One region of the Neorhizobium sp. T6_25 genome, then DNA from elsewhere that is predicted to be linked to it. Evidence: predicted binding sites of a transcription regulator. Region 1 holds the regulator's gene; each other region holds the start of a gene.

Region 1 (2,202 bases):
GGAGCGGCCGATCAGGCGCTGGATTTCCTGGGTGCGGCCGCCCTGCTTTCCGGCAGCGGCTTCGCGCTTCATGCGGTCCCCTGTAGCGCGCGGCAGCATGCCGTATTCGGCGGTCACCCAGCCCTTGCCGCTGTTGCGCAGCCACGGCGGCGTCTTTTCTTCCAGGCTCGCGGTGCACAGCACATGGGTGTCGCCGAACTTGACGAGGCAGGAACCTTCGGCATGTTTGGAGAAATTGCGCTCGAACGAGACCTTGCGCATCTGGTTCAACTGTCTGCCTGAAGGCCGCATGCTTCACTCCCTGGATTTCTGTTTTCGCCTTCTACGGCTCCGGCCAAGCTTTTGCAAAGAAAAAGGCCTAATGCGTGTACAGTAGTCGATTGTGGCTGCGGTGATTTTCCCTTTGGAGAAGGGGCGGCGAATGACTATATTTTGTGAAACATCAACGGAACGGTGAAGGTTTAGATGGGATTTTCGGCATCGACGGGTAGGGACAGCGGCTCTGTGCTCGATGACCGTTCGCGCGAAATTTTCCGCCGCATCGTGGAAAGCTATCTGGAGACCGGCGAACCGCTCGGCTCCCGAAATCTTTCCCGCCTGCTGCCCATATCGCTTTCGCCGGCGTCGGTGCGCAATGTGATGAGCGATCTCGAGGAACTCGGGCTCATCTACTCCCCGCATATCAGCGCCGGCCGCCTACCGACCCAGTCGGGGCTTCGCTTTTTCGTCGATGCCTTCATGCAGGTCGGAGACCTCTCCGCCGAGGAGCGTGCCAATATCGACCGGCAGATTCGGGCTGCGGATCGCGATCAGCCGATGGAAAGCCTGATGGCGGAGGCGAGTCGCATGTTGTCGGGCGTCTCGCGCGGCGCCGGGATCGTCATTACCACCAAGAGCGACCCGGTCCTGAAGCACGTCGAGTTCATCCGCCTCGAGCCGACCAAGGCGCTTGCGGTGCTCGTCGGCGATCATAACCAGGTGGAAAATCGTATCATCGAACTTCCGGCCGGCGTGACGTCGTCGCAGCTGACCGAGGCGGCTAATTTCCTCAACGCCCACCTGAGCGGCCAGACGCTTCCGGAACTGCGCGGCCAGCTGAAGACGCTCAAGGATCAGGTGCAAGGCGAGCTCCATGCGCTCTCGCAGGAACTGGTCGAGCGCGGCCTTGCCGTCTGGTCCGGCGACAGCGAGGAAGGCAAGCCGACCCAGCTCATCGTCCGCGGCCGGGCCAATCTGCTCGAAGGCCTGGCGGATGTGGCCGATCTCGATCGCCTGCGGTTGCTTTTCGACGATCTCGAAAAGAAGGACAGCCTGATCGAGATCCTCGATCTCGCCGAGAAGGGACCGGGCGTGCGAATCTTCATAGGCTCGGAAAACAAATTGTTCTCCCTGTCGGGCTCGTCGCTCATCGTCGCGCCCTATCGTGACGGCGAAGACCGGATCGTCGGTGCCGTCGGCGTCATCGGGCCGACGCGGCTCAATTATTCGCGCATCGTGCCGATGGTGGATTACACTGCGCAGCTGCTTGCCAGGCTGTCGCGCTGAATTCGCGACGGAGCCGCCCCAACTTTCCCAGCAAGCCTTGATTTTTTCACTTTAAACCTCGATATCGGGCACAAATCCAAGCCCGTAAATCCAAGCCAAGAATAACCGGAGACCGTCATGACCGACGAAACCAACAAGAACGGACCTGACGCAACTGCCGCGGAGAACACGGTTGAAGCTGTTGCATCTGCTCTTGAGGACGCGGCCAACCAGAAAAATGCCGAGGCGCCTGCCGCCGAACCGGATCCGCTGGAATTGCTGAAAGCCGAAAATAACGAGCTGCGCGACCGCTTCCTGCGGCTGGCAGCCGAAATGGACAACCTGCGCCGCCGCACCGAACGCGAAATCAAGGACGCCAAGTCCTATGCGGCGGCCGGCTTTGCGCGCGATATGCTCGCCGTTTCGGACAACCTGCGCCGGGCGCTGGACGCCGTGCCGACCGAAATGCGCGCCACGGCAGATGCCTCGCTGACCACGCTCCTGGAGGGCGTCGAGATGACCGAGCGCTCCATGCTATCGGCGCTGGAACGCCACGGCGTGAAGAAGATCGATGCGGAGGGCCAGAAGTTCGATCCGAACTTCCACCAGGCCATGTTCGAGATTCCGAACCCTGCTGTTCCGAACAATACCGTCGTTCAGGTCGTCCAGGCCGGTTTC
Region 2 (2,202 bases), on a different contig from region 1:
AAAAATCAGCTTCCAGCGGTGCCAGTACATCCGTGGTCAAAGCGGAAGCCGCTTTTGGTTAGGCAGCCTGCAGGTTGCAAGCCGACATCTTGCCGGACTTTGCGTCGCGCTCGAGTTCGTAGCCGATTTTCTGGCCCTCGACGATTTCCCGCATTCCGGCGCGCTCGACGGCAGAAATGTGTACGAACGCATCAGCGCCGCCATTGTCAGGCTGGATAAAGCCGAAGCCCTTGGTGGAATTGAACCATTTAACTGTGCCTGTGGTCATGATGATGAACCCTTTCAAAGCAAGATTGAGTGACTGACCCCAGAGCGAAAGCCCTGCGGATGGTGATAGCGATTGATTTTGAAAGGGAAGTTCGTCAGGCGCGGTGCCAATCGCGCGGTAACCAAAGTTCAGCAAGCAAAAGATCGATAAACCGTAAATAGAGGTTACCCGCCCATATGTCAACTTTTAGTTTTGAGGTCCCGGTGGATTTGCATTCCTAGCCCAGCAACTTAGCGAAAAGGCTCTCACGGGTGACCTCGGCCCGTTCGGCTGAGAGCGGAACTGTGGCACAACGGACTGGTCTGCGGTTGACCCGTCCATAATCCTTGCCTGCTGACGCAGTACCGCCATATAAGGCGCGATGACGTCTGATTCAAAGATATTTGTCGGCCTACGGTCGATCCGCAAAAAACCGGCTCCGCACCACGAACCCAACCATCCGAAATGCCAATGGGACGGATGCGAAAAGGGTGGCACTCATCGCGCACCTGTCGGGCGGGATGCCGAAGGGCTTTATCTGCTGTTCTGTCCTGAGCACGTAAAGGAATACAGCAAAGGTTATAACTTTGCGCCAAATCTCTCCGACCCTTTGATCGCGCGCTATCAGAGGGAAGCGGCAAGCGGCAGCCGCCCGACCTGGGGCACCGGCATCAAAAAAGCCTCGGAGATGCCGCTCCCCTCCATGGCCCGCTCCGGTTCCGCAAAGGCGACGAACGCACGCAAAAGCGCTGCACAACGCCAGGCCGCAAACGTGGATCTTCAGCGACGCAAGCTCAAGGTGCTGGAAGCCAAGGCTTTCGAGACGCTTGGCCTTTCGCCGGATGCAACGCCGGAGGAGATCAGAAGCCGCTATAAGCAAAGGCTCAAGATGCATCATCCGGATGCGAACCACGGCGAGCGCAACTCGGAGGATCAGCTTCAGGCGTCGATCGACGCCCATAAGATCCTCAAGCTCAATGGCTTCTGCTAGACGTGCGGCAGTGACCCGCTGGCGGTCCTCGATGTCGGCCGCCCATCCTCAGGCGAAGAGAGCCAGCGTCGCCGCGGAGGCACGAATGGTGCTAGCACTCTCAGCATAAGAGTGCTAAGGATATCCGATCGGGAACCCGCCATTGGGCTGCGCTCTCGCTAAGGAACCCAAAATGAACAATACCAATTTTCGGCCGTTGCACGACCGCGTCGTCGTGCGTCGTATCGAGGCTGAAGCCAAAACCAAGGGCGGCATCATCATTCCCGACACCGCCAAGGAAAAGCCGCAGGAAGGCGAGATCGTCGCCGTCGGCACCGGCACCCGCGACGAGAGCGGCAAGATCGTTCCCCTCGATGTCAAGGCAGGCGATCGCATCCTGTTCGGCAAGTGGTCCGGCACCGAGATCAAGTTCAATGGCGAAGACCTGTTGATCATGAAGGAAGCAGACGTCATGGGCGTCATCGCCTGATCTTCGGCCGCTTCCTTATTTCCTTTTGACGAAGACCATGGGGCCAACGGCCCGGGAGTTTTTCCATGTCTGCCAAACAGATCAAATTCGGCCGTGATGCACGCGAAAAGCTGCTGCGCGGCGTCGATATTCTTGCCGACGCAGTGAAGGTGACGCTCGGTCCGAAGGGCCGCAACGTCGTGATCGACAAATCGTACGGCGCACCGCGGATCACCAAGGACGGCGTCACCGTCGCCAAGGAAATCGAACTTGACGACAAGTTCGAGAACATGGGCGCCCAGATGGTCCGCGAAGTCGCGTCGAAGACCAACGACATCGCCGGCGACGGCACCACGACCGCGACCGTTCTTGCCCAGGCTATCGTTCGCGAGGGCGGCAAGGCCGTTGCAGCCGGCATGAACCCGATGGACCTGAAGCGCGGCATCGACCTCGCCGTTACCGCCGTCGTGAAAGACCTGCTTGCCAAGGCCAAGAAGATCAACACATCGGAAGAGA
Region 3 (2,202 bases), on a different contig from region 1:
AACCGTGATGACGCCTTCGTTGCCGACCTTCTGCATGGCTTCAGCAATGTCGAGACCGACCTGCTTGTCGCCGTTTGCGGAGATCGTGCCGACCTGTGCGACTTCTTCCGAGGTCGAGATCTTCTTGGCCTTGGCCTGGAGATCCTTGACGACGTCTGCCACTGCGAGGTCGATGCCGCGCTTCAGGTCCATCGGGTTCATGCCGGCGGCAACGGCCTTGTTGCCTTCGCGAACGATCGCCTGGGCAAGAACGGTAGCCGTCGTGGTGCCGTCGCCGGCGATGTCGTTGGTCTTCGAAGCGACTTCGCGGACCATCTGGGCGCCCATGTTCTCGAACTTGTCTTCAAGTTCGATTTCCTTGGCGACCGAAACGCCGTCCTTGGTGATGCGCGGAGCGCCGAAGGACTTGTCGATGATGACGTTGCGGCCCTTCGGGCCGAGCGTTACCTTGACTGCGTCGGCGAGAATGTCGACGCCGCGCAGCATCTTTTCGCGCGCGGTGCGGCCAAACTTGATTTCTTTAGCTGCCATTTTGGGAACTCCTGAAAAGGGGTGTCAGCGATATTTCAGTGAAAGCAACCGACTGAGATCAGCCGATGATGCCCATGATGTCGGATTCCTTCATGATCAGAAGGTCTTCGCCGTCGAGCTTGACTTCGGTGCCGGACCACTTGCCGAACAGGACGCGGTCGCCTGCCTTGACGTCGAGAGCGGTGATGTTGCCCTTGTCGTCGCGGGTGCCGGTGCCGACGGCGACGATTTCGCCTTCCTGCGGCTTTTCCTTGGCGGTATCAGGAATGATGATGCCGCCCTTGGTCTTGGCTTCGGATTCGACGCGACGAACAACGACGCGGTCGTGAAGGGGGCGGAAATTGGTGCTTGCCATTGTCTAATCCCTCGATCAAATGACATGGACGGGTGGAAACCCGTATCTCGGTGCTGTTAGCACTCCCGTTTGGAGAGTGCCAGCCGCGTCGAGATAAGGGTGCCCGGCGGATGAGTCAAGAACGGCCGTAAAATTTTCAGAACGGCTCGAAACTCACGGGAAATACGCTTAACGATTACGGATGCTCGGCAACGCCTGCGCCTGGCGGAACTGATGGCCGCTACCGGCCACATCGGGTCTTCGGTCTAAGCCACCTCTCCGGGCAGGTCGGCATGTTGCACCGGACTTTGGTGGAAGAAAGGCGCTGGCGCGTTTGAGGGCAGTATGCAGTTGCGAATGCGCCGCCGGACGCATGAAGATCGGCATGGTGCCGGTCCTGGTCGTCAGCGCGGCCGTGGGCCTTGCCGTCAGGTTGACGGCAGCGGGCTAGGGACGAAGTGGGGGAAGTTACCCCGCTGACATCGCCGATGCCGTCGCGGCTTTTCTCCCGAATATCTCTTGTAATCCTTAACCGGGTTTGTCATGTGACCCGGGACTTGCGAGATGGGAAGGTTACATGGCAAAGCGCATCGGCAATCTGAACGAAGTGATCGGCGACTACGACGTGGTCCTTTCGGACGTCTGGGGTGTGGTTCACAACGGTGTCGAGGCTTTCCAGCATTCCTGCCGGGCGCTCGCCGCGGCCCGCGAAGCCGGTGCCACCGTCGTGCTGATCACCAATTCGCCGCGCACGGCACCCGGCGTCATCGAGCAGATGCGCACGCTCGGCGTGCCAGACGGCACCTATGACCGGATCGTCACGTCCGGCGACGTTACCCAGCACCTGATCGTCGACGGCCCGAAAAAGGTCTTCCTCATCGGTCCCGAACGCGACCTCAACCTGTTTGACGGGCTCGGCGTCGAGGTGGTCTCTGCCGACGAAGCCGAATGCATCGTCTGCACCGGTTTCTTCGACGACGAGAAGGAAGTCCCGGAAGATTATACCGACATGCTGGCGGCGTTTGCCAAGCGTGACGTGCCTTTCATCTGCGCCAACCCGGATCTCGTTGTCGAGCGCGGCCACAAGATCATCCCCTGCGCCGGGGCGGTGGCGGCCTATTACGAAGAGTTCGGCGGCAAGACCCGCGTTGCCGGCAAGCCGCACCGTCCGATCTACGAGGCGACGATCGAAGCTGCCCGCGAAGTGCGCGGCGATTTCCCGATGAACCGGGTGCTGGCGATCGGCGACGGCATGCCGACCGACGTGCGCGGCGCGCTCGCATACGGCCTCGACCTGCTCTATATCAGCGCGGGCATCCATGTCGCGGAATACACCG
Region 4 (2,202 bases), on a different contig from region 1:
TGCCGACCTTTTCCATGGCTTCGGCGAGATACCGGCCGATTTCGGCATCGCCGTTGGCCGAGATGGTACCCACCTGGGCGATCTCGGAATTGTTCGAGATCTTGCGGGCGTTGGACTTCAGTTCCTTGACGACCGCATCGACGGCAATGTCGATTCCGCGCTTCAGATCCATCGGGTTCATGCCGGAAGCGACGGCCTTTGCACCCTCCCTGACGATCGCCTGGGCAAGCACGGTCGCGGTCGTCGTGCCGTCACCGGCCAGATCGTTGGTCTTCGATGCCACTTCCCGCAGCATCTGGGCGCCCATGTTCTCGAACTTGTCGTCCAGTTCGATTTCCTTGGCGACCGATACGCCGTCCTTGGTGATGCGGGGCGCCCCGAATGACTTGTCGATCACGACGTTGCGGCCCTTCGGCCCAAGCGTCACCTTCACGGCATTGGCCAGAATATCGACCCCATGCAGCATGCGTTCACGGGCATCGGTATTGAACTTGACTTCTTTCGCAGCCATTTTTCACTCCTCGATTAGGCAGCTTGCTTGACTGATGGATGGTGTTCTCAGGCGGCTTTCTTCTGCTCGGCCCGGGCCTCGATAATGCCCATAACGTCGCTTTCCTTCATGATCAGCAGGTCCTCGCCGTTGATCTTGATCTCGGTGCCGGACCACTTGCCGAACAGGATTCGGTCGCCAACCTTGACGTCGAGCGCCTGGACCTGCCCGGCGTCGTTGCGGGCGCCAGGGCCGACGGCGATGACCTCGCCTTCCTGCGGCTTTTCCTTGGCAGTGTCGGGAATAATGATGCCACCCTTGGTCTTTTCTTCCGATTCGACCCGGCGGACGAGAATGCGATCATGAAGCGGTCGGAACGACATGTTTTCCTCCAATGGACAAACAGTGATGACGTTGTTCCCCTGACCGGACCGGATGCCAGTCCGGGCGGGTGCAAAACCTCGCACGAGCATTTTGCGCGACATGATCTGGTTTTCCGGTTTTTCGATTTCAAGAGGGCGAAGACGAAAAATCAGCACTTCGTGCGGGTGGCTGCTAAGATCCTGATAAGGAACGGAAATCAGAGCCGGGCGTTTAGGAATCGGTCGATGACCTGTAAAAGATCAGGCCAATTTTCGAAAGTCATTGAACGGAGATGAAGCATGCAATTTTCATCGGATCTGGAGCGGCAGCTGAACGGCTACGGTCTCACGACGGCGCATATTCTCTACCACATTCCAGACTTCGAATCCGTCCTGCAAACCTATGTCTGGCAGGATTACGATCTGGCGCCGGGATTTCCCGAGATGCAGAAATTTCTGGATTTCTGGCAGGCCAATCTAGACGGGCCACTGCATTCCGTTCGTTTTGCCCATCAGCGCCTGATCGGACCGAATGAGTGGCGTCGGGTCGAAGGCGAGTTCCAGCTGCACTGAGACTTGACCGTTTCCGTCCTGCTTGCAGCGCCTAGAAAAGCCCCGACATCAGCCGCCTGTAGTCCTCTTCGGGCGGGCCGTAGGCGTCGTGCGCGAATTCCTCCATTGCAGGCCTGTCCCGGATGGTGATCATCCCTCGCTGCGAGCGGATGAACAAATTGCCCTCAAGGATGTGCAGTGAACTGGTCACGCTGGGGCGCCGTACGGCCAGCATCAGAGAAATGAAGTCGTGGGTAAGGGGTATCTCATTTCCCATCGATCGGTCGTGGCACATCAGCAGCCAGCGGGCCAGCCGTTCATCCACGCCATGGACAGCGTTCGACAATGCGGTATAGGCCACCTGAGCCGTGAACGCTTCGACGGCGCGCAACATGAGCTTTGCAAAGTTCGTGTTTTCCTCTTGGAGGCTGACGAACTGTGGAAGCGTCATCCTATAGGCCTCGCCTGCCACCTGCATGTTGCAGTCGAACAGATTGACGCTGCTTCCCATGGCCGCGGACGTTGGGAAGAACCCTTCGTTGCCGAATATGCCCGCTTCGGTCCTTTGTCCTTCCGGTGAAACGGCAACCATCGACGCAATGCCGTCCGTGGGGAAATAGACATGTTCGATGTGTTCATGGCGCGTGCCCATTGGGGTGCGGCGCGGCAGATCGATATGCTCCAGATAGTGTTTTACCTGCTCGAAGTCGGTACTTGGCAGCGATGCAAGGAGCTTGTTGCGCATGGATGTTTGAGAAATTGCCGTCATGGTTCTCTTGGCCGGTGTTGGGCAAGAGT

What was found. Region 1 encodes HrcA, which represses chaperone genes, less so after heat shock. Its sites were predicted from a motif close to GTTAGCACTCNCNNNNNGNGAGTGCTAAC; they were not measured.
Region 2: the regulator HrcA is predicted to act here: its motif matches at 1,329-1,357, upstream of groES (co-chaperone GroES).
Region 3: the regulator HrcA is predicted to act here: its motif matches at 942-970, upstream of groES (co-chaperone GroES).
Region 4: the regulator HrcA is predicted to act here: its motif matches at 1,022-1,050, upstream of groES (co-chaperone GroES).

The regions. Positions count from the first base shown of each region.
Region 1 is NZ_PVBL01000037.1:19,322-21,523, reverse strand. It holds gene rph (ribonuclease PH) at 1-291, opposite strand, end outside; gene hrcA (heat-inducible transcriptional repressor HrcA) at 466-1,545, shown strand; gene grpE (nucleotide exchange factor GrpE) at 1,663-2,202, shown strand, end outside.
Region 2 is NZ_PVBL01000001.1:120,331-122,532, forward strand. It holds gene C5L10_RS00555 (cold-shock protein) at 59-268, opposite strand; gene C5L10_RS00560 (J domain-containing protein) at 630-1,238, shown strand; gene groES (co-chaperone GroES) at 1,411-1,707, shown strand; gene groL (chaperonin GroEL) at 1,773-2,202, shown strand, end outside.
Region 3 is NZ_PVBL01000005.1:116,207-118,408, forward strand. It holds gene groL (chaperonin GroEL) at 1-531, opposite strand, end outside; gene groES (co-chaperone GroES) at 590-886, opposite strand; gene C5L10_RS08785 (TIGR01459 family HAD-type hydrolase) at 1,443-2,202, shown strand, end outside.
Region 4 is NZ_PVBL01000001.1:273,360-275,561, reverse strand. It holds gene groL (chaperonin GroEL) at 1-511, opposite strand, end outside; gene groES (co-chaperone GroES) at 559-873, opposite strand; gene C5L10_RS01240 (usg protein) at 1,153-1,425, shown strand; gene C5L10_RS01235 (Crp/Fnr family transcriptional regulator) at 1,457-2,173, opposite strand.